Regions from separate parts of the Shewanella algidipiscicola genome, predicted to be linked through region 1. Evidence: predicted binding sites of a transcription regulator. Region 1 holds the regulator's gene; each other region holds the start of a gene.
What was found. Region 1 encodes LexA, which represses DNA repair genes until DNA is damaged. Its sites were predicted from a motif close to TACTGTATNNNNATACAGTA; they were not measured.
Positions count from the first base shown of each region.

Region 2: the regulator LexA is predicted to act here: its motif matches at 3,311-3,330, upstream of DN599_RS17625 (YebG family protein).
Region 3: the regulator LexA is predicted to act here: its motif matches at 6,960-6,979, upstream of DN599_RS17500 (DNA topoisomerase III).
Region 4: the regulator LexA is predicted to act here: its motif matches at 5,585-5,604, upstream of recG (ATP-dependent DNA helicase RecG).

Region 1 covers NZ_OXJV01000020.1:6,413-14,763, forward strand. Annotated here, with positions in the region: gene mnmH (tRNA 2-selenouridine(34) synthase MnmH) at 1-954, shown strand, start outside; gene DN599_RS16495 (MFS transporter) at 1,125-2,975, opposite strand; gene DN599_RS16500 (GNAT family N-acetyltransferase) at 3,095-3,550, opposite strand; gene cysQ (3'(2'),5'-bisphosphate nucleotidase CysQ) at 3,543-4,355, opposite strand; gene nudE (ADP compounds hydrolase NudE) at 4,405-4,950, opposite strand; gene yrfG (GMP/IMP nucleotidase) at 5,047-5,718, shown strand; gene lexA (transcriptional repressor LexA) at 6,058-6,675, shown strand; gene DN599_RS16525 (cell division inhibitor SulA) at 6,672-7,181, shown strand; partial or broken gene coxB (cytochrome c oxidase subunit II) at 7,583-8,351, shown strand, end outside.
Region 2 covers NZ_OXJV01000021.1:71,716-80,066, reverse strand. Annotated here, with positions in the region: gene prc (carboxy terminal-processing peptidase) at 1-1,583, opposite strand, end outside; gene proQ (RNA chaperone ProQ) at 1,615-2,256, opposite strand; gene DN599_RS17630 (GAF domain-containing protein) at 2,540-2,998, opposite strand; gene DN599_RS17625 (YebG family protein) at 3,015-3,299, opposite strand; gene DN599_RS17620 (paraquat-inducible protein A) at 3,547-4,161, shown strand; gene DN599_RS17615 (paraquat-inducible protein A) at 4,154-4,786, shown strand; gene DN599_RS17610 (PqiB family protein) at 4,773-7,397, shown strand; gene DN599_RS17605 (GGDEF domain-containing protein) at 7,542-8,351, shown strand, end outside.
Region 3 covers NZ_OXJV01000021.1:42,982-51,332, reverse strand. Annotated here, with positions in the region: gene DN599_RS17525 (multidrug effflux MFS transporter) at 1-172, shown strand, start outside; gene DN599_RS17520 (acetolactate synthase 3 large subunit) at 605-2,326, shown strand; gene ilvN (acetolactate synthase small subunit) at 2,326-2,820, shown strand; gene DN599_RS17510 (excinuclease) at 2,981-3,421, opposite strand; gene DN599_RS17505 (LysR family transcriptional regulator) at 3,784-4,722, shown strand; gene DN599_RS17500 (DNA topoisomerase III) at 4,947-6,935, opposite strand; gene DN599_RS17495 (hypothetical protein) at 7,114-7,377, shown strand; gene DN599_RS17490 (methyl-accepting chemotaxis protein) at 7,597-8,351, opposite strand, start outside.
Region 4 covers NZ_OXJV01000016.1:59,379-67,729, reverse strand. Annotated here, with positions in the region: gene DN599_RS10620 (COG4648 family protein) at 1-160, opposite strand, end outside; gene DN599_RS10615 (acyl carrier protein) at 160-408, opposite strand; gene DN599_RS10610 (phosphopantetheine-binding protein) at 417-671, opposite strand; gene DN599_RS10605 (lysophospholipid acyltransferase family protein) at 649-1,467, opposite strand; gene DN599_RS10600 (beta-ketoacyl synthase chain length factor) at 1,460-2,194, opposite strand; gene DN599_RS10595 (DUF3014 domain-containing protein) at 2,429-3,307, opposite strand; gene recG (ATP-dependent DNA helicase RecG) at 3,458-5,533, opposite strand; gene DN599_RS10585 (calcium/sodium antiporter) at 5,806-6,738, opposite strand; gene DN599_RS10580 (AMP-binding protein) at 6,914-8,351, opposite strand, start outside.

The DNA.
Region 1 (8,351 bases):
GTGGGCACATGTTATAAGCAACACGGCCAAGCCGCCGCGATCGCCTTAGGTCACACACTCGTTAATGATGACATCAAACAGCAAAGGATCGATGCATGGCACGAATATTTTGCGTATCACCCTAATGCTTACCTATATTGTTTCCGCGGTGGACTGCGTTCACAACTGACGCAACAATGGCTTAAGGAGGCTGGGCTATCTGTCCCCTATATCGAAGGTGGGTATAAGGCGATGCGTCAGTTTTTGATAGACAACATAGATCAAGCCCCTAGGGTAAAACCCATGCTGATCCTCAGCGGCATCACCGGCAGTGGTAAAACAGACTTCTTATTACAGCGCCCAGAAGGCGTCGATTTAGAAGGCATTGCCCATCATCGCGGCTCAAGCTTTGGCCGCTACCACGAGCCGCAACCATCACAGATCAACTTCGAAAATAACCTCGCCGTGGCACTGCTAAAACACCAAGCCAGCGATGCCAAATTCTTACTGCTCGAAGATGAGAGCTACCTCATTGGTCGCTCGGCGCTACCACAAGCCTTTTATAAAGGCATGCAAGTAGCAAAATTGGTGGTATTAGAAGAAAGTCAAACTGCCAGATTAAACCGATTGCTCGACGAATATGTCCATAAAATGCACCAAGGTTATCTTGATCGCCTCGGCCAAGAGGCCGGCTTTATCGCTTTTGCCAATTATTTGTCGCAAAGCATCAGTGGCATAAAAAAACGCCTTGGCGGCAAACAACATGATGAACTGCAGGCGATGGTGACTCATGCCTTACATGCACAACAAAATCAGGGCACAACAGCAGCTCATCTCGAGTGGATAAACGTGCTGCTGAGTAAATACTACGATCCTATGTACCAATATCAGATTGATAAAAAAGCCGATCGGGTTATTTTTAAAGGTGATCATCAAGCAGTGCATCAGTGGCTCGCTCAATACACGCCCCAATAACATCACTTAATGACATGACCGCCATTAAGTGTGACTGAATCACTCACCTGAATTCGAGTAAAACGATGGAATAATCCGAGATAGCTTAGCTATTTAAGGTTATTTCATCTCAAAGCTAAACTCCAAAATGCAGATAACTCAGTGTTCAGTTTTAAGCCCGAGTCTTGATTTTATAATGGGTCTGTCATCAAGCGGGTGATGTGCTGTTGCAGTAATGCGGCGCTCACCTGAGGAACCGCCATCGCATCACCGACAATCAGCGACCCCCTTGGCCAAAGCCCCCGCGGTTGGAACGTGTTTGCTTGACTCTTACTCGGCTCTGTTAATCCTTTCATTGCAAGTGGGATAATCTTCACTGGATGTTGCGTCACAACACTTGCGATCAAGGCGTTAAATTGAGCCCGATAACTCTCAGGCATGGTATCACTCGCGGTTAAATAATCGCTTAATAAGCACAATAACTCGCCATTGGCTAACGCCTGCTCAATCATGGTTAATGCTTCATTATTGCTTGCGCCGTTTATCTCACCCATAGCCAAAGGGATCACTCCTGCCGGCTTAACTGAGTTCGCTATGATAGAGGGTGGCATAACAAAGCGCACCAGACGACTCGATACCCCCATCACGCACAAAGCATCGAACTGACTAGTATGGGGACACACCAGTAACACCGCCCCCTGCTTGGGCAGTTTTTCACGCCCTTCAACACTGATGCGGTAACGCACATGACGAAATAAATAACTGACAAGGCGCCAACGAAACTCAGGCGCTTGTCCATAAATATAGGCAGCGACTACCAAATTAAGTACCGCTAGCAAGGTAAATAACTCAGGGATACTCCAGCCTAAGCCCGCCAGTAGTAACATGGCCAATAACGCCGAGCACACCATAAACAGCGCATTAACAATATTATTTGCGGCAATCACCTGTGCACATTTACCCGGTGCAGCACGCGACTGGATAAAAGCGTACAACGGGACGATAAATAAGCCCCCACTGACCCCGACCATCAACAAGTCAAACATCAGTCGATAATGCGCCGTTGTGGCGATAAAGTCTCCCACACTATAAACCCACAAGGGATCTAACGGTGCAGGTGGAATGGCCCAGACCAAATCGAGGCCAAACAGGGTCAACCCCGCCATGCCTAAAGCCACGACACCTAATTCAACATGACCATAGGATAAGCGTTCACATAAAAAGGAGCCCACCGCGATACCCACCGAAAATAGTGCTAATAGAAGCGACACTACGCTGGTATCAGAGGACAAATGTAACTTAGCAAAATAAGCAAATTGCGTTAGATAAGTTGCGCCAAGAAACCAAAACCAGCTAATGGCGATGATCGCCATCCAGATGCTTGGCGTCTTTCTCACCTGGGTAATGGCGCGCCACGTGCCAGATAAAGGGGCAAAACGGATCTGGGTCACGTCATGCTGTAAAGGTAAAGCCGGAATGGCACAACTGGCCAGATATCCACACAGGGAAAGTACAAAGACAATCAAGGCACTGGCGACAATTCCATGCGTACTAGCCATCAACAGCCCGGCGCTCAATGTGCCACTTAAAATAGCTAAAAATGTGCCTATTTCGACCCAAGCATTGCCCTTAACTAATTCTTCATCGGTCAACACTTGCGGTAGCAGTGAATATTTTACTGGCCCGAAATAGGCCGACTGACAGCCGGTTAAAAATAACAGCAGTAACATCACCATGTAGCTTTGAGACAAAATAGCCATCGCAGCGCACGACATGATAACCACTTCGAGTTGTTTAAGTCTGCGGATAAGCTTCGCCTTGTCCATATTATCGGCGAGCATCCCGGCATGAGCTGAAAAAAGAAAGAAGGGTAAAATAAACAGGCCCGCGGCCAAATTGACAAATAAATTAATGCTGATTGGCAACTCATTGATCTGGCTATAAGCCACCATCAAGAGTAAAACGTTTTTATAAATATTATCGTTTAATGCGCCTAAACATTGGGTGACAAAATAGGGCAAAAAACGTTTTGTTAACAGCATATGTGCTCCAGCTTGCCTCAAGCTTAGTTAGCCTAACCATCTAGATGACAATGAATAGATGACAATGAAGGTTTCATATAAGTCATTGCCACTCTTTAGCCATGCACAATAGATAAGGCTTAGCGCATCAGACACATTACCACCCGCGATGTATCCGGACCAAAATAGTCGGCTTCCGTTTGTAGCTCAACAAACCCCAATGCGAGGTATAAATGGCGCGCTGGATTAGCTGGATCAACAGTGAGCATCACCTGAGTGACTGACGGCGCCAAGTGATTAAGCGCATCGTTTATCAAACGTTTGCCGATACCTCGGCCTTGGGCGAGTGTATCCACGGCGACAGATAATATCCATCCTATATGCGGCTGCTCACTTTGCACCATTAGAATATAGCCAAGAAGATGATTATTTTGATCTATTGCAACACGCAAACCATTTGGCCAACAATCGAAACTCTGACGAAAAAAGAAGTCCGGATAACAATGCGCGCCAAACACACGCTGTTCAAGCCGATAAACGCCGGCCAGTTCGCCCTTTTGCGCCGCACGCAGGGTAATATCAACCGAATTATTCACTGACTAACAACTCATCCCAAGGTAAATGGGTCGAACCGACAACGATAAAATTAGGATTTTCGAGCGATTCACGTTCATTATAACTTAGCGGTTGCAGTTCAAGATCCATGATCTGCCCGCCCGCCTCTTCGACAATAATTTGTGCCGCGCCGGTATCCCACTCGCCAGTAGGGCCAATGCGTACATAACAATCGGCACGTCCTTCTGCGACCAAGCAACTTTTAAGCGCTGCCCCGCCGAGCACCACTAACTCACAATGCTTAGGCTGGTTTAGTAGCTTTAATACCGATTGCGGATCTTGGCGACGACTGACCGCCAAGCGCAATGAGTGCGAATCATCGAGTGTCAATTGACGACTGGCAATACGCTGTTCGCCTTTATTTGAGCGCTTATAAGCCCCTAGTCCTGCGATGGCATAATAAATCACCTCTGTCATGGGCACATAAACAATCCCCATAATAGGGCGATTATGCTCAACTAGCGCAATGATCACCGAAAAGTCGCCACTGCCGGCAATAAACTCTCCGGTACCATCTAACGGATCGACCAACCAATACCTGGGCCAATCGACGCGTTCGGATAACGGGATGTCGGCATCTTCTTCAGATAACACAGGAATATCGGGAGTCAGCTGAGTCAGCGCTGCAGTGATAATTTGGTGCGCAGCAAGATCGGCAGACGTCACAGGGGTATTATCCGCCTTAATTTCTTTATCAAAGCTACCTTCAAGATAAATATCTTTGATGGCCATGCCCGCTTCAACGGCGATGGCGATCACCTGTTCCACACACTCTTCTGGCTTCATCACAACTCCAACAACCTAGACAGGTAATGCATATATCCGAATTAAATAACTATTTTAGTTTTAAATGCTTCTGAGCTAAAAACAAGGCACTAACACTTCTCGATTCTGAAAAATCTTCCAATGCCAATAGCCCTGACCACTGTGCAAGCGGCCAAGAAACGACCTCTATTGGCTCAGGTTCATCGCCTTCAAGGCGACTTTCATACAGATCTTCTGCAATATAGATCTGCATCTTGCTGACAAAATAGCTGGGCGCCAGACTTAACTCCATCAAATGGGTTAATTTTTTAGCCCCAAAGCCTATCTCCTCTTGCAGTTCACGATTAGCGGCCTGCTCAGGAGTCTCCCCCAGATCAACTAACCCTTTGGGAAAGCCCAGTTCATAGCTGTGGGTTCCTGCAGCGTACTCTCTGCCCAGCAGTAGTTGCTCCCCCAATACAGGAACCACCATTACGGCGCCACGATTACTGCCTTTCATACGCTCATACTGGCGCTCGACCTGATTAGAAAATTTCAGGTGCACTTGCTCAATTTGAAATAACCGACTCTGAGCAACAACTTGTGTATGTAATATCTGTGGCTTTTGGTCCGACATGAATGTCCCTGATAAAATGAGGTTTGCATCACAGTTCAATCTTACTATGATGGGTTTAATCCACAACTCTCACGATAGAATTTTTTTACTGACCTTATGTTTCCTTGGGATAAAATTGATACCGTACTGCTTGATATGGATGGCACGCTACTAGACTTGCACTTCGATAGCCATTTTTGGCTCAAACTAGTGCCGCAAACCTTAAGTCACAACAGAAACATCTCTCTAAATGAAGCCAATGTCTTAGTGGAACAGGCCTACGACCAAGTGGTTGGCACCTTGGATTGGTATTGCCTCGACTACTGGCAGCAACAACTGCAACTGGATATTGTGACGTTGCAACGCACATTGGCCGACAGGATACAGTTACGCCAAGACAGCATGCCATTTCTGCATACATTGGCTAAAAAGCATAAAACCAGAATATTAGTGACCAATGCCCACCCTCATAGCCTAGCACTCAAACTAGAACACACAGAGCTTGCGCAAGGGTTAGACCATATGCTCTCCAGCCATGAAACGGGTTTTGCAAAAGAGCACCCTCAATTTTGGTCTAGCTTATTTAACCAATATCAATTACAACCCAATCGGTGTTTATTTATCGATGATAGCGAAGCTATCTTGCATGCCGCCAAACAAGCAGGAGTTGGGTATTTACTTGGCATAAGCAATCCTGATAGCAAAAAGCCCCATAAAATATTTACCCACTTTCCCGCAATCTATGATTACCACCACCTGTTAGATGACCTTATCGCCAGCAAGCCATAATAGCCGTACGCTTAACGATATAAGATAACGGTAACTGCAGGCACAGAGTGCAACTGAACCCTATTACCTGCTAACGTTGTTTCGCCGCCCTAACTTGGCACAGAAATCATCTCAACAGATAAGAGACAATCGCATCACTCAATACATTTATTCCGTAAAATCCATTTCATAACATTGATTTAAGTAAAAAATATCAGGTTTCAATGAAAATAAATCTGCGATTTTGCTTTCAGTTTCAAACAAATTCCACCACATTGCCGACAAAAATATGCTTAATCCTTGCGCTACTTTAAATACTGTATATACTGACAGTTACTGTATGGAAAGACAGGATCTGTAATGAGACCATTAACCCCTAGACAAGCCGAAATATTAGAATTAATTAAACGCAATATTGCCGATACAGGCATGCCGCCTACCCGGGCTGAAATTGCTCGTCGCCTAGGTTTTAAAAGCGCCAATGCGGCCGAAGAGCATTTAAAAGCCTTAGCCAAAAAAGGCTGCATCGAAATAATGCCAGGGACCTCGCGAGGCATAAAGCTAACTCAAGAAGATGACAGCGAAGATCTTGGTTTACCACTGATTGGACAAGTCGCTGCCGGTGAACCCATTTTGGCCCAAGAACATGTTGAGCAACACTATAAAGTTGATCCAGCGATGTTTCGCCCAAGCGCCGATTTTCTCTTAAGAGTCCGCGGCGATAGCATGAAAAATATAGGTATTCTCGAAGGTGATCTGCTCGCGGTACATAAAGTAGAGCAAGCCAGTAATGGCCAGATCGTCGTGGCTCGGGTCGAAGATGATGTCACAGTAAAGCGTTTTGAAAAGAAAGGTAATACTGTATATCTTCACGCCGAGAATGAAGAATATTCACCGATAGTGGTCGACCTATCCAGCCAAAGCCTTAGCATCGAAGGGCTTGCCGTAGGTGTTATCCGTAATGGAGATTGGCAATGAATAATCTAATGGGTAATGCCCCACGACATCCCGGCCTTTGGGTCGATATAAACACGCAACATAAGCCTACTCAGCACAGCACCATCGCGACATTATCGAGTCGCACCCAAGGTAAGCATGAGTTGCAAGCACTAACGCCGCAATTAGCAAGATTAAGCCAACAAGGCCAGTGGGTAGTTCTGATTAGCCCACCAAATATTGGTTATAAGCAGATGCTCGCCGATGCCGGTGTTCGTATGGATAGAATCTTATTAGTGCACACCAAAGATGAAGTTGAAGCACTATGGGCGATGGAAAAAGCGCTTACAAGTGGTACATCCAGTGCGGTGATCAGTTGGACCCAAGCACTCGATGCACGTGATTGTCGCCGCTTACAATTGGTCGCCAAAAGCACTCAGGCTTTAGGCATTGTGATTGAAGAAGCTAATCGTCACCTACCAGTAACAATCCTAGCAGAGCAAGATCAAGGCTGCCGCCAAACATCATTATTTGGCTCACTGCACTAGCATTACAGCTCAAACTTTCCATACTTAAGCCCCGCGAGGGGCTTTTTTGTCGCTGTTTTTTTTTAACAAAATAAAAAAAAGTGATCTTGATCAATATTTAAACAGCGATTAAGTTAGTAATAGATATCAACGATTATTTGTTATATCCGAACAATTTAGTAGTCGGCTTCATTGGCCTGCGAGTGAACATCTCTAGCAAAGTCCAATTAAGTTGAAATTCGCCTGATATAGTCAGCCGTAAGTGCAAGTGTGGTGACCACCAGCAATAACAACATCCATACCACCAGCGCACTATGAAGTCATCGTTGCTTTTTTGGGAACTGAAAAGTTTGCATGGAGCCGAGACATACTGTGTGACTTTTCTTTGTAGTTGCCTTCGCAATTGACAGAGGAGAAGTCTAGTGAAGCATCTGTGGTATAGCTTGCTGGGGTTATTACTAGCCCCGCCCATATTCGCAGCCGATATGCCCCTTAATATGACACCAGGGGTAACAGAGATCAGTGGCAAAGTTTTTGGCCTTCATATGACCATTCTCTATATCTGTTGCGCCATCGGCATCATAGTGTTTGGAGCAATGATCTACTCCATCATTAACCATCGTCGCTCAAAAGGCGCGGTGGCAGCCAATTTCCATGAAAGCACTAAAGTCGAAATAGCTTGGACTATCGTGCCTTTTGTTATCTTGATTCTGATGGCTATCCCTGCCACGAAAACCCTTATCGCCATGGAAGATCCTAGCGATGCAGATATCACCATCAAGGTAACGGGTTCACAGTGGAAATGGCATTACAGTTACTTTGATCACGATATCGAATACTACAGCTTGCTTGCTACCCCTAGAGCACAAATTGAAGGCAGTGAAACGAAGGGCGAAAACTATCTATTAGAAGTCGACAAACCCCTAGTGCTTCCCATTAATAAAAAAGTGCGTTTCTTGATGACCTCAGATGATGTGATCCATTCTTGGTGGGTGCCGGCCTTTGCGGTAAAAAAAGATGCTAACCCCGGTTTCATCAATGAAGCCTGGACCCGCGTGGATAAACCCGGCACGTACCGCGGCCAATGTGCAGAGCTGTGCGGTAAGGATCACGGCTTTATGCCCATAGTGGTTGAAGTGTTGTCTGAAGCCGATTTTGATATCTGGATCGAAGAGCAAAAAAACCAAGCCA
Region 2 (8,351 bases), on a different contig from region 1:
GTGACACCTTTAATTTGGGTGCTGCCGCCATCGATGCGGTAAAACTTAGCGATGGTGTATTGCACATGCCCAATCGGCTTATCGTACATATCATAGATACGCCCGAGGCTTTTATGCTGCTGCACTGTGCCTTTACCAAAAGTCGACTCACCAACGATAAGTGCGCGATCATAATCTTGCAACGCCGCGGCAAAAATTTCAGATGCAGAAGCGCTATAGCGATCGACCATCACTGTCAGTGGACCTGCATAAGCAACCCGACCATCATTATCACGGTTTTGTGAAACTCTACCGTTGGCATCACGAATTTGCACTACTGGGCCTTGTTCAATAAACAAGCCGGTTAACAAGGTGGCTTCGGTTAATGCGCCGCCCCCGTTGCCACGCAGATCTATGACGACCCCTTCAACATTTTCTTGTTTCAGTTTGGTCAGCTCTTTAAACACGTCTTGCGACAGGTTCATGTAAAAGCCTGGGATCTTAATGACACCGATTTTGCGACCAGCATAATCTCCGCTTGAAGGCTCAATCACCTCAGAGGTCGCTGCGCGATCTTCTAGGCGAATCTTATCACGAACAATTGTGACATAAGTGGGTTTAGCTGAAGAGCCACCTTTCTTAGGTAAGACTTGCAGCACCACTTTACTGCCTTTTGGGCCTTTAATGAGTTCAACAACATCATCGAGACGCCAGCCAATCACATCGACTATCTCTTTACCTTCTTGGCCAACACCAACGATGCGATCTTCAGGGGAGAGTTTTTCACTGTTAGCCGCAGGGCCACCAGCAACTAAACTTTTTATTACGGTGTAATCTTCATCCATCTGCAGCACCGCGCCTATGCCTTCAAGGCTTAGGTTCATTTCCATTTGGAAACGCTCAGCGTTGCGCGGAGAAAGGTAACTGGTATGCGGTTCTACAGAGCGAGAAAAGGCATTCATCACGCCTTGAAATACATCTTCACTCTTAGTTTGGCTCAAGCGTTTGATGGCGTTGTTGTAGCGCTTTTCTAGCACTTCAACAATTTCATCCCACGTTTTACCTGTGAGTTTGAGGTTGAGGGCATCGTATTTGACCCGCTGACGCCATAGCTCATCGAGTTCGGCTTCATCTTTTGGCCAAGCCGCCTCTTCTCTATCGTAATGATAGCTGTCACCCGGGACGTTAAAATCAATTTCAGTATCGAGCAGGGATAATGCATAAGCGAAACGGTCATATCGGCGCTGTTGAGCCAAGTCAAACATCTTATACGCTGCGGCTAAATCGCCACTCTTAAGCATGTCATCAAATTCGGTTGCATAGACCTTAAAACTGTCAACATCGCTTTGTAATAACACATTACGGCGATAATCCAGCTGCTTTAAGTAGCGGTCGAACACCTGCATAGCAAAGGCATCATCAAAGTTAAAACGATGATAATGATTACGTGCATAGGTGTCCGCCACTCGCTTACTCGCCACTTTATGCTGTGGCTCTTGATTCAAAGAGGGCAACTCGCTTGATGGAATTGTAGGCGTCAATGCCCAAGCCGAGAATCCTACAAAAATGCTGGCAATGGAAGCTACCAGAGTTAGTTTTCGCATCAACAAGTTACTCCTTTGTACAATAGAACAGTTATAGCAGGATATGTTCAACCTTCACTTTAATGGTTAATCCTGAATCTAACTGCACTTGTATATCTTCTTTTTTGATGTCGAGTACGACACCCGCTACTGGTGATTTACCAAGTTTGACATTGACGCGTTGATTTGGTTTCAACTCGCCTAAGACTGCAGGCGTCAAATTTTGTACTGCAACGTCAGGTTTGGCCACTTTAGCCGCCGCAGGTTTGCGCTTAGGCACAGGCTTTTTAAAGGGCTTCTTTTCAGCCTTAGGCTGAGTATTTTCGCCCTTGCTAGCTGCCGCTTTTGCTAGACGTTTAGCCTTGGCTTTTTCTTGACTCTCTTTCAGTGTAGCTTGTGCATGATCGATATGCTCTTGCTCTAGCTCACCACATTCGTTGCCATCAAGGTCGACACGCTTTGCCCCAGCTTTGATACCTTTCAGGTAGCGCCAACTGCTAGTATAGCGACGTAAGGCAATTCTCAATTGAGTTTTACTGACTTTAGAATCATCAGCTAACCTTTCAGCCAAGTCCTGAAACAATCCAATTTTAAGGGGTTTAGTTTCACCTTCAGCAATAAAGCACAAAGGAAATGTTTCATATAAATACGCAAGAATAGCGTTGGTGTCGGTCAACTTTTCTGTTGATTCCATCATTACTTCCACAGTTAAAAAAGGGACTATCACCACACCAAACATCTATTGGTGGGCGTGTCGTTCATATTTGTTAGATGCTATTAACGGGCATGATCTTACCTAGCGTAGATACACCCGTTAGCGTTTCGTCTAACATACCTTATCAATTACACTTAACAAACGCCAAGTATTCATTTCAAGCAATGAAATACTCCCCAGCGTTTTTGATGTTCGCCAAGCAGCCTATTATAAGCCTGCTAGATACGAATGCGACCACCAATTGCGCAAAATTGATGTTAGTTTAAGCAAATAAAGCCTTTTCCAAACTTTTTACTACTAATTCAAGGCCATTTTCGTCGACTTTATCAAATCTGTCCAAAGATGGGCTATCGATATCGAGAACCGCGATCACTTGGCCATTGCGTCTTAATGGGATGACAATTTCAGAATTACTCGCCGAATCACAGGCAATATGGCCGACAAATTGATGTACATCGGCGACACGTTGCGTGGTATTGGTCTGCGCTGATGTGCCACAAACCCCCTTGCCCATTGGAATACGAGTACAAGCCACTTTTCCTTGGAAAGGCCCTAATATCAACTGCTCTCCCTCAACCAAATAAAATCCAGCCCAATTGATATCGTCAAGGTTGTCATTAATTAATGCGGAAAAGTTAGCCATGGCTGCGATAAGGTTATCTTCGCCGCTAAATAGCGCCTCAGTTTGGCGAGCTAAAGTGTCATAACACACAGAAGTCATAGGGTGTCCTAATAAATTATGCTTTTGATTCAGTTTTTTTACTGGCTTTTTTTACTGCCGCAGGTTTGGTTACCGCACCGCCCTTTAATAAACCCATCAGTTGATCTTTATTTTCAGCTAAATAAAAACTCAATTTTTCCAATGCATCGTCATCAAGGCCTAACTGAGCCTGTTCGATAAAAGGAAGAAGATTGTCGGCGATATCGAGCATCTTATCAAAGGCATCGGCCTCTTTTTTAGATGTGAATGTCATCTTCTCTACCCCTTCTCTGACTACGACAAATTTCGTTATAACTGCCATGCCTGCCCTCATACTGTTTTTATATACAGTCCTAGAATCTCATAAATACAAGTTGTTATGCAAGTGTTCAAATTTATCTGATAGAATCTTGTTCTATTATTTTGCTATCAATGACTTCACTGACACTGAGGCATCATGGTAACGACATGCATAGACAACGGCTTTTTGGATCTGAAAAATAGGGGGCAATAATGTATTTCACCCGTCCCAAACGATAGGAATACGCATCATTACTTCCGATAAAAATGTGTTAGACAAGAGCATTATCCTGTGCCGCTCGTGTGACTTAATCGTCAGCAAGCGGGCGTTACCTATTGGGGTAAGAGCCCTCTGTCCTCGCTGCCATAGTAATTTGTATGACACCCCATATTGCTCCATCAATGGCATGCTCGCCTTGTGCATTACCGCTTTAGTACTGTATTTTCCTGCTAACATTTTCCCTGTATTAGAGTTACATTTTTTAGGCAGTGTACGCACCACAACCGTGATTCAAGGGGCGATGTCGGTGGCATCTCAAGGGTATTGGGTGGTTGGCATTGCAGTTTTAGTGGCTGCGGTTATCGCCCCAGGTTTACTCATCTTGTCTGTATTAACACAAATTTTAATCGTTAAGTATCAAATGAAAAATCCCTTTTTTCGTAATATTTACCGACACCTGTTGCGCTGGCATAGCCTGTTGACTGAGTTGACTATGCTCGAGATATATATGATTAGTATCTTTGTTTCAGTGTTTCAACTCTCCGACTACACCGACCTCTATTTTGGTATAGGGACATTCTCCTTCAGTATTTTATTTATTGTGGTGATTTTCTTGCAGCGTGAATATGATATCGAGCATATGTGGAACCAGCTAAATGAATGACACTCACAGCAACTCGCAAGGACAAGCAGCGGGGATCACCTGTTGCCCTACTTGCGCCAAACTATGCCGGATTGAAGATAACTATTGCCAACGCTGCGGCCAACACGTACAGAGCCGAGATTATGCCAGCATCCAAAAAAGCTGGGCACTACTGATCACCGCAGCCGTGTTGTTGGTGCCAGCCAACTTGTACCCAATTACGGTAATGACAAGCCAAGGACAAGTTCGCCGAGACACCATCTTTAGCGGTATTAATCATTTGATTCATCTAGACTTATGGCCTATTGCTATCATTTTATTTACCGCCAGTATTCTAGTGCCCATGCTTAAAATTATCGGGTTGGCAACCTACCTGCTTGCCATAAGTTATCGTCTACCTATTTCAAAAAAGACATTAATGACAGGCTTTCACATCATTGAATGGATTGGGCGATGGTCAATGTTGGATCTGTTTGTTATATCGATAACGGCCGCCTTAGTTAATATGGGACAAATATTTGATGCTAAACCCGCCCCTGCTGCAACGGCGTTTGCATTAGTCGTCTTACTGACACAACTGGCGGCGAAAGTATTAGACACGCGTTTACTCTGGGATCGATTGGAAGCGAAAAATGACAAAAATTGAAACACCTAAAGTAGTAAAGAAAAAGTTATTTTCGCCAATTTGGCTGTTACCTATCATCGCGCTGGCGTTGGGTGCTTGGCTGGGCGTCAAGAGTATCCGAGAATCGGGTATCGATGTGCGTATCCATTTTCCGAGTGCCACAGGTATCGACGTCGGTAAAACCTTAGTACGTTATCAAGGTTTAACCGTAGGTAAAGTGGTCGACATTAGCATCGATGATGCTCTGCAAGGTGTGAATGTCGATCTGTTGATGGATTATCGCTCTACCCCATTTTTAAAAGACAACACCAAATTTTGGCTGGTCACCCCTAAAGCCTCAATCACAGGTGTTGAGGGGCTCGATGCGCTTTTTTCCGGTAACTATATCGCCATTCAACCCGGTGATGGCAATGATCGCAGTGAGTTTATCGCCGAAGACCAAGCCCCGCCAGTCGCACCAGGTTCCGACGGTTTAATGGTGCAACTGAGTAGCCCTACCTTAGGTTCTCTCGATATAGGCTCGCAAATCTTTTATCGTCAAATACCGGTCGGAAAAATTTTCAGTTATCGCTTAGTCAATGACAGCAGTATCTTATTTAATGCGTACATACAGAAACAGTACACACATTTAGTGAAACAAAACTCACAATTCTGGAACGTCTCAGGTTTAGCCGTCGATGCTTCACTGTCGGGTATCAAGGTAAAAACCGAGAGTCTGTCAGCCATTTTAGCCGGTGGCGTCAGCTTTTCATCCGATCCTAATGGCCTCCAAGCCGAGCCAAATCAACACTATACCATTTTTGATAATAAAGATGCCGCCATTGGTGGCGTGGGGTTCTCACTGCTGGCCAGTAACGCCGATGCCATTCAAACGGGTGCCAGCATTGTATTTCGTGGCATAGAGATAGGCCGCGTCACCCACACACATTTAAGTGACGCTGGCGTCCAATTTGATGCAACATTCGATACCGACTATGCCCATCTCTTGAGTGGTACGGCACAATTTTGGGTCGAAGGCGCCGGCATTTCGACACAGGGGATTAAACATGCCGCACGCTTACTCACAGGTAGCGTGATCAATTTTATGCCCGGTACAGGTGAGCCTTTAGCACAGTATCCACTACTCGATAGCGCCCCGCCATTACATAACCAACCTTTCGCGTTGACATTAACGGCCAACGAAAACCCAGGCATCAACATTGGAGCACAGGTTCGCTTTAAACAGTTGCCTATTGGCAGTGTCAGCGCTGTGCGGTTTAAACAAGATTACAGCGGCGTCGAATATTCAATAGATATATGGCCAGAATATCAAAGGCTTATTTCATCTGGTAGTTATTTCATCCCTGAATCAGCATTAGCTATTGACGCATCAATTGATGGGATCACGGTGAAGACTCGTGACTTAGATACACTCACTCAAGGGGCGATCAGTCTAATTCAAGGCAAATCTTTAACCCTAGTAAAAGAGCACAGCACCTTAGCGTTATTTAGCTCGCAGAAACAGGCGAAGGAAGCCATCAGTCAAGCGGCTCAGCGACGCATCACCCTGTTGAGCCCAGACGGCGCCGATTTAAGTGTGACATCGCCGCTCTATTTTAAAAAGATGCAAATTGGCCAAGTGCTCGATGTGGCTTGGCAGCCGCAGAGCAACAATTTTGCCATCACCCTAGGTATTGATAAGCAATTTGACTCACTGTTAACCCCTAAAACTGTGTTTTGGCGTAACAGCGCCTTGACTGTCGATGCCAGCTTACGAGGTGTCAATGTAGAGGTTGCGCCTTTGAATGGCGCGATCAAAGGGAGCGTAAGTTTAGGCCTACTCGATAGCGATAATGCTGTTAATCGCCAACACTTATATGGCTCTAAGGCGCTTGCTTTAGCCAAGGCAACCCCTATCACGCTTAGTTTTCCCGCCACAACTAAGTTAGCGGCCAAGGCCGCTATTCGCTATTTAGGTCATCAGGTGGGTGAAATCGAGCAGGTTAAACTCAATGACGACCTCAGTACGGTGAATGTCGATGCTTATCTTTATGGAGATTATGCCAAGGCATTTACCCGCCAAGATGCGCAATATTTTTTAGTCGATGCACAGATTTCGTTATCTGGCATTCAGGCGGCTGAAACCCTACTTACCGGCCCCTACGTGGCAGTCCTTCCTGGTAATAGTCAACATTTAAGTCAGCATTTTATTGGTCTAACCCACAACCCAGTGCAACTAGATGATGGCTCGCTGCAAGTGACCCTTATCGACAGCAGTTTAGGCTCCATAAGAATAGGCAGTCCCATTATTTTTCGCGGCATTAAGATTGGTGAAATAGCCCATTACCAGCTATCAAACAACGGAACTGAAGTCAACATGCGAGCACAAATCGATACGCGCTATCAACATTTAGTCAATCAAAGCAGTCAATTTTGGGATATGTCAGGCATCAAGATCGATGTAGGTCTATTTTCTGGCGCACAAATAGAAACAGGATCACTTGAGACCATACTCACTGGTGGTATCGGGGTCGCGACACAAGCGGTGACCAGCTCAGCCAATCGACTGGGCAGCAATCAGGCTTTTATCCTACATGATAAACCACAGACTGATTGGCTTGATTGGGCGCCAAATCAACAGCCCAATCCATAATCATCATTAAGCGGCTAACATTAATGAACCAAGACGAGCCTCGCGGTTGCGAGGCATTAATGCGACTCATATCGCGTCTAGACCGATGAATATTGCGTAAACTGCTACTCAAGAAATGGTCAGTACCGCGAGGAAGCTTTCACCATGTCAAAAGATCTGATGCGTACAGCAGCCATCAACCTAAAAAAAGCAGTACCACTGATGTTAAAACATCAGATCCCCACCACCCCAACAAATTACGCATTATGGTACGCCTATGTGGGTGAGCAACATCCGGTACTAGTTGAAAAAATGGATAACCTAGTAGCCCAGTATCAAACTTGTCCCCCCGTCAATGCACAATTATTGTATCGCGAACACTTGTCTGATCCAGTTGAAATCGATGTACTGGACATGCGGCAAAATTTAGAAGCCATGACGCTGGAACTATCGCAATCACTTAAAGATACCAACCATGATGCCAAAGGCTTTCAAAAGCGGATAGATCACAACTTCGAGCAACTCAATCGCATTGACGAGGAAGGGGTCAGCCTAGAAAAAGTTCTCGGGCTAGTACGTAATTTGGCAAAAGAGTCTGATGACATACGCACCAGTACCGAATTTTTTACCGCCAAATTACAACAGGCACAACAAGAGATAGATGCCCTACGCGACAAGTTGAAACGCTCAGAAAAAGATGTCTATTATGATGCGCTAACCGGTGTGCTCAATCGCCGAGCGTTCGATCAAGATTTGGCCGGCATTCTCTCGCAAGCCCCTGAAGGCACTTGCCTTATTTTGGTCGACATTGATCATTTTAAAAGCTTTAACGACACTTACGGCCACCTACTTGGCGACAACGTCCTAAAGGCCGTCGCTAAACGCCTAAGTGAAGCGTGCCGCGATGGCAGTAAAATTTACCGCTTTGGCGGTGAGGAATTTGCCATTTTGGTCCCTAAAAGCCACCAGCGTAAG
Region 3 (8,351 bases), on a different contig from region 1:
ACGCTTTGGATGCGGCGCGTTAGCCGGTCCCTTGCTGGCGCTGTTTTATACAGGCACTGCGGTGCCCTTTGCTGCACTGATGTTAGCCGCTGTGATATTGGTGGGACTGTGCCAATTTTTAGCCCATCACATAAACCCAGCTTCCGATAAAGAACCAGAACAAGCTGAATAACTTAATCCCCTCAAGCTGGGGGGGATTCTGCCTATGAGCTTGGTGCATTATAGGCCTCAAACCATAGGTCCCAAATCATAGATCCCAGACCATAAGCTAAAAACCTTGCCCTAAAAACCATAGACCCCAAACCTTGCCCCTATTTAAAGTCAGGGGCAGCAATAACCGCCCCGCACGCAACCATAATGCAACAATTCACCTGATTTATTTCCATCTACCCAAAATATTTAAACAAAACGCTTGATTTAACAGCACTATTTTATATGATGAAATTCTGCTCAATAACGGCAGTCACTCAAGCTAACAAGCTAACACATTGATGTACGGGTGATTAACGAGTTTGAAGTACCCTTCAAACTTATCATTTCAAGCGATTACCGTCGCTGTAGCAAGATACTGCATACCGTAGCGGTAACTATTGAGGGATCAATAATGGAGAAGTTATCCGGCGCCAGCATGATCGTCCGTTCACTTATCGACGAAGGCGTTAAACACATTTTCGGCTACCCTGGTGGCTCTGTTCTCGACATCTATGATGCCTTGCATCAACAATCTGGTATCGAACATATCCTTGTTAGACACGAACAAGCCGCCGTGCATATGGCAGATGGCTACGCACGCGCAACGGGCGATGTGGGAGTGGTGCTGGTGACCTCCGGCCCAGGTGCAACTAATGCCATTACTGGTATTGCTACCGCTTACATGGACTCTATTCCATTGGTGGTGTTGTCAGGACAAGTGCCCAGTAACCTTATCGGTAATGATGCCTTTCAAGAGTGCGACATGATTGGTATTTCACGACCTGTGGTAAAACACAGTTTCTTAGTGACCGATGCTAAAGATATTCCAGAGATCATCAAAAAAGCCTTTTATATTGCCGCGACAGGCCGTCCAGGCCCCGTCGTCGTCGATATCCCCAAAGATTGCTTGAACCCACAGATATTGCATGACTATCAATATCCACAAGAGATCAACATGCGCTCCTACAATCCGACGACCTCGGGCCACAAAGGCCAAATTCGTCGCGGTTTACAAGCACTGCTAACGGCTAAAAAACCTGTGCTTTATGTTGGCGGAGGGGCGGTTACCGCTGGCTGCGATCAGCAAATTCTTACCCTATCTGAAAAACTGGGGATCCCAGTGGTGAGCACGCTAATGGGGCTGGGTGCCTTTCCTGGCACCCACGATAACAGCGTCGGCATGCTCGGTATGCATGGCTGCTACGAAGCGAATATGACCATGCATCATTCAGATTTAATCTTCGGCATTGGGGTGCGATTTGATGATCGCACCACTAACGCCGTTGAAAAATATTGCCCAAATGCCACGATTTTACACATCGACATCGATCCGTCCTCGATTTCTAAGACAGTACATGTGGACATCCCCATCGTCGGCTCGGCAGACAGTGTACTGGATAATATGCTAGCGCGTCTGGCAGAAGACAGTCAGCTTGATAACGATAAAACGGCGATTGACCAGTGGTGGAGCCAAATCAATCAATGGCGCTCACGGGACAGCTTAGCGTATGACAAAACCAGTGGCCGAATTAAGCCTCAACAAGTGATTGAAACTCTACATAAGTTAACCAATGGCGATGCCTACGTAACCTCAGATGTGGGTCAACACCAGATGTTTGCCGCGCTTTATTACCCCTTTAATAAACCACGTCGTTGGATAAACTCTGGCGGCTTGGGCACCATGGGATTTGGTTTGCCGGCGGCGATGGGCGTTAAAATGGCTATGCCCAATGAGACAGTGATCTGCGTGACAGGCGATGGGTCGATACAGATGAACATTCAAGAGCTATCCACCGCTTTGCAATACGATACGCCAGTTAAAATTATCAACTTAAACAATCGTTTTCTTGGCATGGTTAAGCAATGGCAAGATATGATCTACTCAGGACGTCACTCACACTCCTATATGGATTCGGTACCCAATTTTGCCAAAATTGCCGAAGCCTATGGCCATGTGGGCATGACCATTAGCGATCCCGCAGAGTTGGAGGCTGGCCTAGAAAAAGCGCTGGCGATGAAAGATAAACTGGTCTTTGTTGATATTAGTGTCGATGAAACTGAGCATGTTTACCCTATGCTTATTCGCGGCGGGGCGATGAATGAAATGTGGTTAAGCAAAACGGAGAAAAGCTAATGCGTCGTATTATTTCTGTGTTACTTGAAAACCAACCCGGCGCATTATCTCGTGTGGTCGGCTTGTTCTCCCAGCGTGGCTACAATATTGAGAGTTTAACCGTTGCACCGACTGATGATGTGACCCTATCGCGTTTAAACATCACAGTGGTGGCCGACGCAGCGGTGTTAGAACAGATAGAAAAACAGCTGCATAAACTTATCGACATCTTAAAGGTCGCTAATATCACTGAGTCCAGCCATATCGAACGCGAACTGGCGTTAGTGAAAGTTAAAGCCAAAGGCGCTGGACGCGCCGAAGTGAAGCGCACTGCCGATATTTTTCGTGGTCAGATAGTCGATGTCACCGCCGAGCTTTACACCATACAGATGACAGGCACCACAGAAAAACTGGACGCTTTTATCAGTGCTCTGGGCGAGGTTACCAAAGTGATTGAAGTCTCTCGCTCTGGTGTAGTGGGGTTATGTCGCGGCGAAAAGTCGATGCGTGCGTAGCACATTGCCCACAAAGCAAGCCATAAAAACGCCAGCAGAGTATTGCTGGCGTTTTGTATATAACAGATTTTGCGACACGCAAAAGATGATCAAATATCAATCCTAGATAATACGATTTTTGCTCAGCAATAAATCAGATCCATGGTATTAATATAGATACTTAATCGGTTAACTTAACCACTTCACCCGTTAGCGCCACACCAGCAATCAAAGCACCGGCACCACATTGAAATGTGGTTTCGCTTGAGGTCAGATTATTCTTGTAATTGGATTTAATCTTGACGACGGCGTTACCGCCGCGTTCAACGGCACTCTTTTTAAGCGCGATCATTGCAGAAAGAAATACCCATTCACAGGCTTCATTATCTGACTTATTAAAGGCATTCGTTTTTTTGTTTGTTCTAAGATCACCCAATTTTTGTATTGGCTCAGCATAAGCTTGTTCGCCAAAATAAAATTGCACATCGCTGCCTAGCTTGGCTTTCGCCGTTTCAGAGCTTAGTACTTTTGAAATAGAATAAGCACCAATATCATCCCTGGCAAAGGTAAGCGATGAGAAAAGCGTGAGGAAAGATAGACCTAGAATAACGATTTTTTTCATACTGACAACTTCCATTTTATGTCATATGACCATAGTAAAGGTCATAACAATTTGATCCAGTAAAGCCAGATCCTCCTATGGGCAGACAAGCTAATTAACAAGCCGCCCGCTTGTTACGGTTATGCTTTATGTTTGAGCTGCGGATATTGCGGATATAAAGTACGCTATAGCCCGACTCACCACACCATAAAAACCGATGGGTATAATACATATCTCAAGCCTTTTGGTAAATTCCATTTGTTAAGCGCAGCCTACAGAGCAGGTATTTAACAGATCGCCAGGTTTATTGCCTATATCGAAAGTCAGCAAAAATCGATATTATTCTTAACGTACTGACATCAAACGCTATTAGGAGCGGGGCATTGAAGCAATTTGATTTTAATTTACTTACGGTACTTGAGGTATTACTCGAGGAGCAAAGTGTCACCTCTGCTGCAGAGCGTCTCTATCTAAGTCAGTCCGCGGTGAGCAAACAACTCAATAAACTGAGGGAGTCTTTCGATGATCAGCTCTTTGAGCGCACCGCGCACGGCTTACGCCCAACGCCCAAGGCAAAACAATTGGGACCTGAAATTCGTCAAATATTAAATCAAGTAGAGCAATTAACTCGACCAAGCCATTTTGAGCCATCAAATAGTCGCCGTCGTTTTCGCATCGAGCTAGTAGAGACCGCCTATTCATTAACTTACCCATATTTTATGCCGCAATTACTCAAGCAAGCCCCCAATATCACGGTCGATAGCCATACATGGAACAGTGAAAGCATGGACCGATTATTGCGTTGTGATAATGATTTAGGCATAGCGTGCCGTGAATGGGATGACCGCTCTCAGTTACACATTAAAAACTTACCCGCCTCCTTAAATTATGCCGAACTAACCCGAGATCACTCGGTCTGCCTCGTCCGTGAAGGCCATCCACTACTCGATGAAGAGTGGAATGTAGAGACATTCTTAAAATATCGGCACCTGCAAGTCACGTTTGGCGGGATCGCCCATTGGTTACTCGATGATGTATTACAAATAAAACACCTGAAGCGCGATATTGCCGTTAATCTTACGGATTTTCATTGCGCAATGCAGCTATGTGAGCAAAGTGACCTCATTCTGTGTTCACCTGCCAAATATGCAAAAGAGATGCTACGCCATTTCAAGTTGATCACTCTTCCCGTTCCAACTGAATTAGTCCCTGGCACCTATGTGTTGTTATGGCACAAGCATTTTGACCTCGATCCCAGTCATCGCTGGTTACGAGAGATAATTATTGCCTCTACTCAAACCGCATATCGCCAACAGCTATGATATAGGCCATTTACTCATAAAGCATATTGCGAGATAAGTGGCACTATAAAACAATAGGCTTGCATCGATTGCCGACACTCATATCGAGACGGCAAAGCATTTAGGTGTACATGCAGTAACGGCGGATTTAAGCCCCTCATCATAAGCTAATTAAAAATAACCATACCAGCAAGTTTAGCTTGTTAGATTGAGATCCCCCTTCTGCAACCTAGATGGATAATGGGTCACTTAGCCTTGGTGCGACTGCTGCGCCCATTTGATTTTTTCCCGGCAAAGGTACTGGCTTTGGCTGAACTTGCCTTACCACGGCGCTTGATAAATTGGCCACTCGGGGCTTTAACCCCTTGCAGTGATGTGGGCAATTGAGCACCAGCTTGGGCAATTAACTGCTCGAGCGAGTCAATTAATGGCGTCATAAAACTCTGATACTTTGCCTCTTTACGACAAATGGCATCGAGATGACTTTCCCATAAGGCCGTCATATCGGGCGTTGTGGCTGAGGCGGGTAAACTGTTTATCAAGCCTTTGCCTACCTCGGTTGCGACAATCGATTTACCCTGGCGTTGTAAAAAGCCGCGTTTAAACAGCAACTCAATAATGCCTGCGCGAGTCGCCTCTGTGCCCAAGCCATCGGTATCTTTTAAAATTTTACGGATCTCAGGGTCGGTCACATAGCGGTTAATACCTGTCATCGCCGCCAGTAAGGTTGCATCCGAAAACGCTTTCGGGGCTTGGGTATTTTTCTCGACTAGCTCCGCCAGCCCCGAATGCAAGGTTTGCCCCTTAATCAAAGGTGGCAACTGCTGCAACGTATCGGCCTCATCCTGCGCTGCCGATTTGCTTGTCGATGTAGCGGGAAACAACTGTTTCCAACCAAGGGCACGGTCTTGCTTGGCTTTGGTGGTGAAGCGTCCCTTAACTATGTCCACTTCAACCTGAGTTTCATGGTACAGATAAGGTGGATAAAACTGGGCTAAATATTGCCTAGCCACATGCAGATAAATTTGTTGCTCCGCCTGATTCAAACTGCCTAAATTTGCGCGTTTTTCTGTTGGAATAATCGCATGGTGCGCATCGACCTTGCTGTCATTCCACGCCTTCGATTTTATTTTTGGATCGGGCGATTCAATGCCTTGGACTAACTCAGGTGCGCCGCCAATGATGGCTTTAATCACTCCGGGCGCCAACACCAACTGCTCTTTAGGTAAATGGCGACTGTCTGAACGCGGATAAGTGATCAGCTTGTGACGCTCATACAGCGACTGGCAAGTATCGAGCACCGCCTTTGCGCTCATACCAAAGCGTTTAGCCGCATCAATTTGAAGTGATGACAAGCTGTAAGGAAGCGGCTGATGTTGCTGTTTATCTTTACTGTTAAGCCTTGTAACTACAGCAGTTTGATGGCTTATACGACTGATCACATTTTGGGCTAAGCCTTTAGATAACACACGCCCTTCATCATCCATGTAGGGCAAGCAGGCTTCACTGGGTTGCCATTTAGCTTTAAAGCTCTGATCTTTGTCTGTGGTTAAATTAGCCAATACCTCATAAAAAGGTTTGCTGACAAATTGCGCTATTTCTGCATCACGGCGAACCACTAACCCTAGCAGTGGTGTTTGTACTCGACCAACCGATAACACGCCTTGATAGCCCACTTTGCGCCCTTGTAGGGTATAAGCTCGCGTCATGTTCATACCATAAAGCCAATCGGCACGTGAACGCGCTAATGCTGAAGTCGATAGCGGAATAAACTCGCGATTACTGCGTAACTGACCTAAGGCACGTTTAACTGCTTGCGGATTAAGGTCGCTCACTAATAATCGCATGGTCTGGTTAAGCTTATCGCCTTTGACCCCAAGATGCGCTATCACCTCATCCACCAGCAACTGCCCTTCACGGTCTGGGTCTCCGGCGTTAACTAACTGAGATGCTTGCTTTACCAGGCCGCGCAGCACGGTTAATTGACTGCGTGTCTTCGGCTTAGGTTTCATCTTCCATTGAGTAGGAATAATAGGTAAGTGTTCAAATTTCCATGATTTATATGCACTGTCATAGGTATCAGGCTCCGCTTGCTCAAGCAGATGGCCGATACACCAAGAGACACAATCCCCATTGGCGGCGGTAATGAAACCGTCGCCCTTTTTAAGCGGTTTGGGTAATACATCAGCAATGGCTCTGCCAAGGCTGGGTTTCTCGGCGATATATAAAATCATAGTACTCAGATAATCAGGGCTAACAACTGTATAAATTAACAGTAACTTTAACTCAGCTTACCTTATGCTGCAAACCTAAAACGCCGCTTTATTACTACGGCCATCAAGATTGTAAATTTAATTGAGAATGATTCTCACTTGGAGCTAGTATGGTGTACTTTCTTTGGGGGGCCTGATTATGAATACCAACACTATTACTCAATACCGATTAGACCAAGTACTTATCTACCAATTCCTCTTGGTAGCAGCATTACTGTTATTAGCCGCTCCGCTAGCGACAAAAACGTCAGGATTAGGGATGTTATGGATGTTTAGTCTACAGATCATACTGACCAGCATAGCCACCCTAGCGGCTATCATTATCAAACAACCTATTAACCGTATCTCGGTCACTGTTCTGTTTGGTATATGGTTACTGGTTTGGATTACACATTTGATGTGATAGCGATTAAGTACACTAAAAATAGCCAGCAGCTTGCAACAACTAGCTGTTAGTTATTATGAAAAGGCAGTACTGCGAGGTGTATTGCACTTACAAATGACGTTGTTCAAATGGCGTTAATGGTGCCATGAGCCATACAATCGTTAACGGTTAGGTCTCAAGAATGGGCGGCCAAATTACAATATCACTTGGCCGCCAAACTGAACAACTCAACCCTAGTTAGGTTTTAAGCTTACCTAATTGTTGATGTTGCTGCGCCACCAACTCTGCTAGGCTAACGCTACTTTGTTGGGCTTCATCCGCAAGACGAGCCAATTCGGCTGCAGAGTCAGAAATACCTGTGATGTTACGATTAACCTCTTCAGTCACCGCGCTTTGTTCTTCTGCGGCGGTAGCAATATGAGTCACTTGGCTCGAGACCTCTTCAATTTGCCCCACTATGGTATTGAGCGAGGATAAAGCGGACTCGGTTTGCTCTACGGCGCGCTGTGCTCCCTCAACACCTTGATCGATAATATGCGAGGCACTGTTTACTTCTTTCTGAAGCGAATCGATTAATTTACCAATGTCATCGGTCGAAGTTTGAGTTTTCGACGCCAACGCCCGCACTTCATCAGCCACCACAGCAAAACCTCGGCCCTGCTCGCCTGCTCGCGCCGCCTCAATGGCCGCGTTCAATGCCAGCAGATTAGTTTGCTCAGCAATGGCACTGATCACTTCCAAAATCTTACTGATATTGGTACTACTTTCGGCCACCTTACTTACCGCGTCCTTCGCTAATAACGACTCATGAGACATAGTCGTCACATAATTCATCGCTTGGCTGAGACTGTCTTCACCGGCTTTCACATTGGCACTCATCGCCTCTGTTTCCATCGCCGTTTGCTCTGAGGCTTTAGCCACTTCTAATGCGGTGGCGCTCATTTCATTTACCGCAGTGACGACACTTTCGATTTCGCTGTATTGACGATTAA
Region 4 (8,351 bases), on a different contig from region 1:
TCGCCTTGACACGCTGTTGTTGTACGGCTAAGCGTGCCACCAACAAAAGGCATAGGCTTAACGCAATCACGCCTGGTGGCAAGTAATGTAGCCCAAAATATACCGCTATGGGATAGCCCAATAACAGTAGGGTGCTAATTACTTGTATTATCAGGCGCATTACTGCTTAACGAGTCCTTCGATGGCGGATACGACATCATCGACCGTGCGCACCGCTTTAAACTCATCGGGTTGGATCTTCTTGCCCGTGAGTTGTTGCAGTTTGATCACCAAATCGACCGCATCTATGCTATCGAGATCGAGCTCGTCATATAATGAGGCCTCAGGGGTAATATCTTGCGCTTCAATTTCGAACTCTTCGACCAATATTCTTGTTAGCATGTCGAGGATCTGTTGACGATTTTGCATGTAACCCCCTACGCGCGTTGCGATTCAATAAAGTCGGCTAAGCTGGCCACACTGAAAAAGTGAGCCTTGGTTGCTTCGGAGTTGGCTTCAATTTTTACATCGAACTGTTTCTTTATCGCTAAGCCCAGTTCTAGTGCATCTATTGAGTCTAAGCCTAAGCCCTCACCAAAAAGGGGAGCGTCGGTGTCGATATCATCGATGCTGACGTCTTCAAGATCGAGGCAATCAATGATCAGTTGTTTAATTTCGTTTTGTAAGCTCATAATTAGTATCAAGTTGTTGTTTATAATAGTTTTCAAGATCCCGAGTCAGTTGACGCGCCATCTTGGCTTCGCCGCCTGGGCCAGCATCATACCCGATATGGGCAATGGTTTCGCCTACTTCAACATGCATGCCTATGGTTTGGCGAGGTATTTCATACCAAGGTTGCTGTTTGGTGAGGCCAACGGCATTGGTGCGCAATACAATTGGGATCAGGTCTGTTTTTGTCCGCAGGGCGATATTGGCCGCCCCGCGCGCAAATGGGTTGATGATGGCTCCTTGTTGTGTCCGAGTGCCTTCGGGGAAGATGATTAGGCATGTGCCCTGACGCAACACCGCTTGGCAATCTTTTAAGAGTAGATCAGCACCGCGATTAGGGATATAGCCGGCGCTAGAAAGCACGGCGCGTAACAGGGGATTACGCCACAAGCTTTGCTTAACGATGCAGCCCACATTAGGCATTAGGCTGATAAGCACCACGACATCCACCAGTGTGGGATGGTTGGCGATAATCACTTTGCCCTGAGCGTCATTAAGACGATGCAGATCTTGGCAGGTCACTTTGATTACCCCAGCCCAGGTGAGCAGGGTGACAAAGCCGCCAAACATGATATGGACCGTGTGTTGCACGCGAGCGGCTCGTTGCTGTGGATCGCTTGAGCATATCCTCAGCATAGGAATGACAGTTAAAGACAGCAATAAGCCTCCTAGGCCGAAAGCTACATAACAACTGACGCCCGCTAACCAGCGCGGAATATAGGCCAGTGAGTGCAAATCAGTGCCTGTGTGGTTAGCCATGGGAGAGTTGCCAGATGAAGCGGTTTAAGCGCCCATACAGGGGGTGTTTGCCGGCGATGGCATGGAGCAGTTGGCCATAACTCATGGGCGGCGCATCACGATATTGCTCGGCACTGGGTTGGGTGTGTAATTGCAGCAACGTGGCGGGTGGCGAGTCAGGCGTTGGCAGCGACAATTGCAGCGCGATAGCGATAGGTAATTCAGGTTCATGAATGAACTCTTTATACACATCTGATACCGGCTCATCGCCAAACACCAACAACACATCGCTATTATCTTCACAAAGCTGGCCATAGGCCTCAGTAAGCGCTTGTTCCAGCGTAGTTTCGCTGGCGGCGATAGAGGTTGAAGCAGCGCGGTTATGGGTCAAAATACTAAAGATACCGCTGGCAGTATTGTGCACCGATTGGCTGAAGCCTATGGGGGAAATAGGCTGCTCTTGCACAATATCTTCGAGTAACTCAACGGTACGATTGAGCTCGCCATGACGCGAAGCGAAAATGGTGCGGCATTGAGTTGGGGCATCGCATTGAAATGCCGCATCGAGCAGCATTTTGGTCAGCTTGCTAAAGCGTCGTCGCTGCATCGCAGGAACTTGAGGTAGTGTTGGCGCACTCGCCAGATGATCTTCATCGCAGAGCGAATGAGGCCATTGTTGCCAATCGGCTATCTGTTGGTAGCGTGGTGACCAAGCACCTGACGATTGGATCCTAAAGGTTAACTGCACTGCTTTGCCTCAATCTGCAGCGTACGGCTGCGTTTTCCATAACAAGGGAAGATGGGCTTTAAGCCGCATCAATTGTGCTATTGTACACCGATATGTAGAGAAAAAGCACGGTTTGCGCTATGCAGATGTTGCCTTGTTATAGCGATAATGATGGCAGAAAAAACGAGTTAAAATCCAGCGCTAATCGATAAAAAACCGCCTAAGAAGGCGGTTTAACTCAGGTGTGGACGGTCATTATTCTTGCAGCTGTTTCTTCAGTTTACGCAGCGCAATTTTCACTTTTTTGCTGTTTTCGGGGCCCATACGAATCATCAATTTTTGTGCATTGGGTAATGATTCGAGCTGTGGATCGACAAACTTATAGTTAACGCTAACGCTATTGAGTTCAATGGCTTGCTCAATAATGGGCGCGGCCAGCACCACGTCGATGGCGTCGATCATACGTTCATTGAAGCTACCATGGCTGTAACCGAGTTCATCAAACGCTTGGTTAAGCAGAGGCGTCAGTTGTTCATAGGTAGCGACAAGTTGCTGCTCATCAAGGTTGCTAATAAAGTCGGCGTAGAGATCATAGCGGTGGTAACTGTCTGGATTAAGATAGGTTTTATTACTCATATCCGAGACGGTAAATTGGCTATTAGGCGCCTTAAGTGGGCTGACTTTTCGGGCTAATTCTCCTTGGGCGATATTATCGACGAACACCACAAAGTGTCTGATGATATCTTTTTCAACTAAAATCGGGTCGATTTTCATGCCATTGGCGACGTCGAGAGTTTTGGCTTTCACATAACTATCACTGTCGGCGAGTGTTGGGATGGGCTCAACTTGTGGCGTCGTTACTTGCGCAACTGGCGGCTCAACTACGGGCTCAGGCACAGGTTCGACTTCTGGCTCCGGCAGGTTGGCATCAGTGGGTAACGGCTGCTCGGGGATGATTTCGGGCAAGGTCACTGCTGTAGGTTGTTCTGGCTCTGGTTGAGTTTCTTTGCTGTCAAAGAAATAATAAGCGCCAGCGGCCAGGATCAGCAAAATCACCACAATAGCAATCGTTAGTGCACTGGCACCACCACGTTTTTCTTGTGGGGTGATTCTATCTTCTTGACTGACTTGCATGAGAGTTCCTTGAAAAATAGCTCGTGTTTAAGGAGGGGCCAACACGGCCTATCTCCATTCTGCAAAATTCAGTCAACTTGTCTAGTGAAGTTGACTGAAATAAAAAATATTTAACTTCAACAAAGAATACAATCTAAGTTATAGCACTGGTTAGGCTTGCACATATTGCTGTCTGTTCCCGAGCCAGCGCATGATGATGGCATCGACATTCTCTGGAGCCTGCTGCATCACGTGTTGCGCCAGTTTTTGGATCGCGGGGATTAGGGCTTGATCGCGAATAAGATCGGCGATTTTCATGTTGACTATTCCCGTCTGCTTGGTACCAAGTACCTCCCCTGGTCCGCGTATCTCGAGATCTTTCTGCGCGATAATAAAACCATCATTACTGTCACGTAGTACGCCTAATCGCTTAGTTGCGGTTGCCGACAGCGGAGCCTTATACATGAGGACACAGTGACTGGCTATGGCGCCGCGGCCGACACGGCCCCTGAGTTGATGCAGTTGCGCCAAACCTAGACGCTCGGGGTTTTCGATGATCATTAAGCTGGCATTGGGTACATCGACACCAACCTCAATGACTGTTGTCGCCACGAGCAAATGAATCTTTCCTGCTTTAAAGTCAGCCATAATAGCTTGTTTTTCTGCAGGTTTCATTCGTCCGTGCACTAAACCAATGGATAATTCTGGCAGTTGCTGCTTTAGCTCTTCGGCGCTATCTTCGGCCGCTTGGCACTCTAATACTTCCGACTCTTCAATCAGGGTGCAGACCCAATAGGCCTGGCGATGATGTTGCAATGCGGCTTGGCGGACTCGCTCAATCACCTCTGCTCGTCTGCTATCGGATACCGCCACCGTGGTTACGGGAGTTCTGCCAGGCGGTAGTTCGTCGATAATAGAGGTGTCTAAATCGGCGTAGGCGGTCATGGCTAATGTGCGTGGGATAGGCGTTGCCGTCATAATCAATTGATGAGGATGGAAGCCTTGGTTAATCCCTTTTTCTCGTAGGCCTAATCGCTGATGTACGCCGAATCTGTGTTGCTCATCAATAATGATCAGGGCCAGCTTATTAAATTCGACTTTGTCTTGAAAAATCGCGTGGGTACCGATAACAATGTGAGCCTCACCACTTTTTATCATGTCCAGAGACTGGCTGCGCGCCTTACCTTTGAGCTTGCCCGCTAGCCAACCCACGGTTAATCCCAGTGGCTCAAACCAGGTGGCAAAGTTATTGGCATGTTGCTCTGCCAGTAGTTCGGTGGGCGCCATCATGGCGACCTGATAGCCGCTCTCAATCGCTTGTAGCGCCGCCAATGCGGCGACTAAGGTTTTACCCGATCCCACATCGCCTTGCACTAAGCGCATCATAGGATGTTGCTGGCGTAAATCACTCTTGATCTCTGCCACCACACGTTGCTGGGCTCCAGTTGGGCTAAAGGGTAAGGCGGTTAAAAACGGGTTGACCAGTTGGCCGCTACCTGCGAGCGATACCGCCGCGTCGCGATTACTGCGTTGCCTTAGTTGTAACATACTCAAATTGTGGGCCAGTAGTTCTTCTTGGATCAAGCGTTGCTGCGCCGGATGAGAGCCTTGTTCGAGTGTAAAAGGGTCTGTGCCCGTGGGTGGCCGGTGCAGTAATTTGAGCGCCTCGATGAGCGACATCTGGTTTGGTTGAAGATGGGCTGGTAATAGCTCTTTTAGTGCGCCATGGGCCAATAATGCTAGTGCTTGGTCGGTGAGCTTTATCCAACTGGCCTGTTTAAGCCCCTCTGTAGTCGGATAAATTGGCGTTAAGGTTTCACTCAAGTCCAGGTTACTACCCGAGTGGATCACCTTGTATTCAGGATGAATGATTTCTGGGTGATGTTTGCCGCGTCGCACTTCGCCATAGGCGCGAATCGTGGCGCCATTTTCTAGGCCATTGCGCTGCGCAACAGAGAAATTAAAGAAGCGTAGAGTCATCACGCCGCTGTCGTCGCGTACGGTGCAGGTGAGCATGCGTTTGCGGCCTTGAATAATTTGCGATGAATGAATCGTGGCTTCGATGGTGCCATAGCTGCCGGGGTAAAGCGCGGCTATCGGGTATATTTGCGTGCGATCTTCGTAGCGCAACGGTAGATGAAACAGCAGGTCTTGGACTGTTTTTATGCCGAGCTTTTCTAGCCGCTGCGCCATTTTGGTCGCCACGCCCTTTAGCTCAGTTACAGCCATAAGATCGAGTCTATCCACGCTTTATACCCATTTGATTCATTGAGTCATTTAAACAACTATTGGCTCAATCACTGTAAATATATACATATATTATCAGAGTTTGCTCTGAACGCAATCTTAGTCAAATTGACGTGCTGTGGGCTGCGACAGTCCGAGGGGAAAAAGCACATGTGCGTGGTGAAGCGTGAGAGGGGTGAGGCAAATACAAATAGACCTAGGACTCTTGCCTAGGTCTATTTGTTGAGCTATTGGGTTTGGTGGCCTTGTTTAAGGCTGCTTCATTAGCGGTGTTATCCCATAGCGCTATTAATGAGATAACCCATATAGGCAAGGTAAGCCACTAGCAGTAAGGTCCCTTCGCGGCGGCCAATACGCATACCTGTCCACGCTACGGGCAGTAAGATTAACGCCAGTGCTAACATCATGCTCATGTCGATAATCTGTAATCCACCCGAGGTAATGGGATGGATAAGGGCTGTAATACCTAAAATACCTAATATATTAAAAAGGTTAGAACCAACAACATTGCCAATGGCGATATCGCTTTCGCCTTTACGAGCCGCCACGACTGAGGTGACCAATTCTGGCATGCTAGTACCAATCGCGACTATAGTTAGGCCGATAATGAGCTCGCTAACCCCAAATTGCTGCGCCAGTGTCACTGCGCCATCGACAAAGAGCATACCACCACCGATCAGCATGCTGATCCCAACGGCAATGAGCAGCGTGGCCAACAGTGGATGTGCCAAGCTTGAACCTGGAATATCGCTGGCGCCTTCTCCTCTGCTGCTGATATAGCTAAAGCCTAAATAGGCTACAAGCAGTGTGGTGAGTAGGGCACCATCGAGCAGGCTGACATCGCCATCGTTAATCAAGCCCCAAAACAACAGACTGGCGCCGATCATGATGGGAATATCCCGTTTGATCATTTGCGTCTGTACTTGTATTGGCCGAATAAGGGCCGTGATGCCTAAGATCAAACCAATATTAGCAATGTTAGATCCGATGACATTACCGATTGCAATGCCTGGGTTGCCGGCTAATGCAGATTTAAGGCTTACGGCCAGTTCGGGGGCGCTAGTGCCGAACGCAACAATAGTTAATCCAATGATTAAAGGTGCAATTCCCAACTTTAATGCCACCGAGCTAGCACCGCGTACCAAGGCTTCTGCCCCTGCAGTCAGAATAATAAAACCACCGATAATGGCTAATAAAGTCAACATGTTTACCTCCAATAAACGTTAGGCGGCAAGGATAGGCTTTCGCACTCGGAAGGCAACTAAAATTTAGCACTACCAAGATTAAATTTTATTTAAGATAAGCGGTTAAATTAATAGTAAAAAAGCACGTCTTAGACGTGCTTTTAGGTGTTATACAAATTAATTTATGCCTAAGGGCTTAAAGCTCATCTTCCCAGCGGATTTTACCGCCGCGCAGCCCATCGACTTTGGCACTAAAGCGCTCTTCCAGTACGTGGCGTTTAATCTTGAGTGTCGGTGTGAGGACATCGTTATCTATATCCCATGGCTCACTGACGACTACTATGGCATCGACAGTTTCGTGAGACTCTAGATGCGGATTGACGCTGTCGAGTGTCGCCTTGAGTGAGGAGCGAATCTCCTCTTTAGGTTGCGTTGCTGCGCCCTCAGAAAGCTGAACTAAGGCGATAGGGTGCGGTAAGCCTGAGCCAATAATGCAGATAAGTTCAACGTGAGGATCTTGTGCCAATTTACGTTCAATTGGCACTGGAGCTACATATTTGCCTTTAGAGGTTTTGAAGTTGTCTTTAACACGCCCTGTGATGGTCACATAACCCTCATCATCGATAGCGCATAGATCACCCGTGTGGAAATAGCCTTCGGCATCGAAACTGCTGGCGCTGGTTTCGGGTTGTTTATAATAACCAGTCATTAGGCCTGGGCTTTTAACGAGCAGTTCACCATTGTCGGCTTGTTTTATGCTGCAGCCTTCTACGGCGCGGCCGACGGTGCCAATTTTACTCGCATTGAAAGGGTGGTTAATGATGGAGTAAGCGCTGTTTTCTGTCATGCCCCAGGCTTCGCAAATATCGAGACCAATTTTGTGGTACCAAGTGATCAACGAAGGGGGAATAGGCGCTGATCCCGATCCCAGTAGATGACAGTGTTCAAGCCCTAATCCTTGACGGATTTTCCCTTTAACGATACTGCTAATAATAGGGACTTTTAGTAAAAAATTCAGTTTTTTATAGCCAATTTTGTCGATGATATTCTTTTGAAATAGGCTCCACAGTCTGGGGACAGAGAAGAAAACCGTTGGCCTAGCGCGTTTAACGTCGTCGACAAAACTGTCGAGACTTTCGACGAAGGCGACACAGCTACCAGAATAGAATGAAGAGCCTTCCATCGCCACGCGTTCAGTAATGTGTGCCAGTGGCAGGTATGACAGTAGCCTATCTTCCACATCGGTCTTAAGATCGCGCACCACGGCTTTGCAGGTCCATTCGAAACTGGCAAAGGTTTGTATGGCTCCTTTAGGTTTACCGGTAGAGCCAGAGGTGTAGATGATGGTCATTATTTTATCTGAGGTGATCACCGGTGCGTCAATTAAGGGCTGACCTAATTTGAGTAGGCTGTCCCATTGGTATTGGGCGGGCATAGTGTCGTAGGGCATAGCCATGCGTAAGATATCGCCACCGACGCCGGCTTCTTGATCGGCCCAGTAATCGAGTTTGCCAATAAAGATGGCTTTGGCTTCGCTGTGCTCTAGCACGTAGCGAATGGTATCGGCGTTTGCCGTTGGGTAAATAGGTACGCTGATGTAGCCGCCATGCATTAATGCCAGATCGGTGATGAAC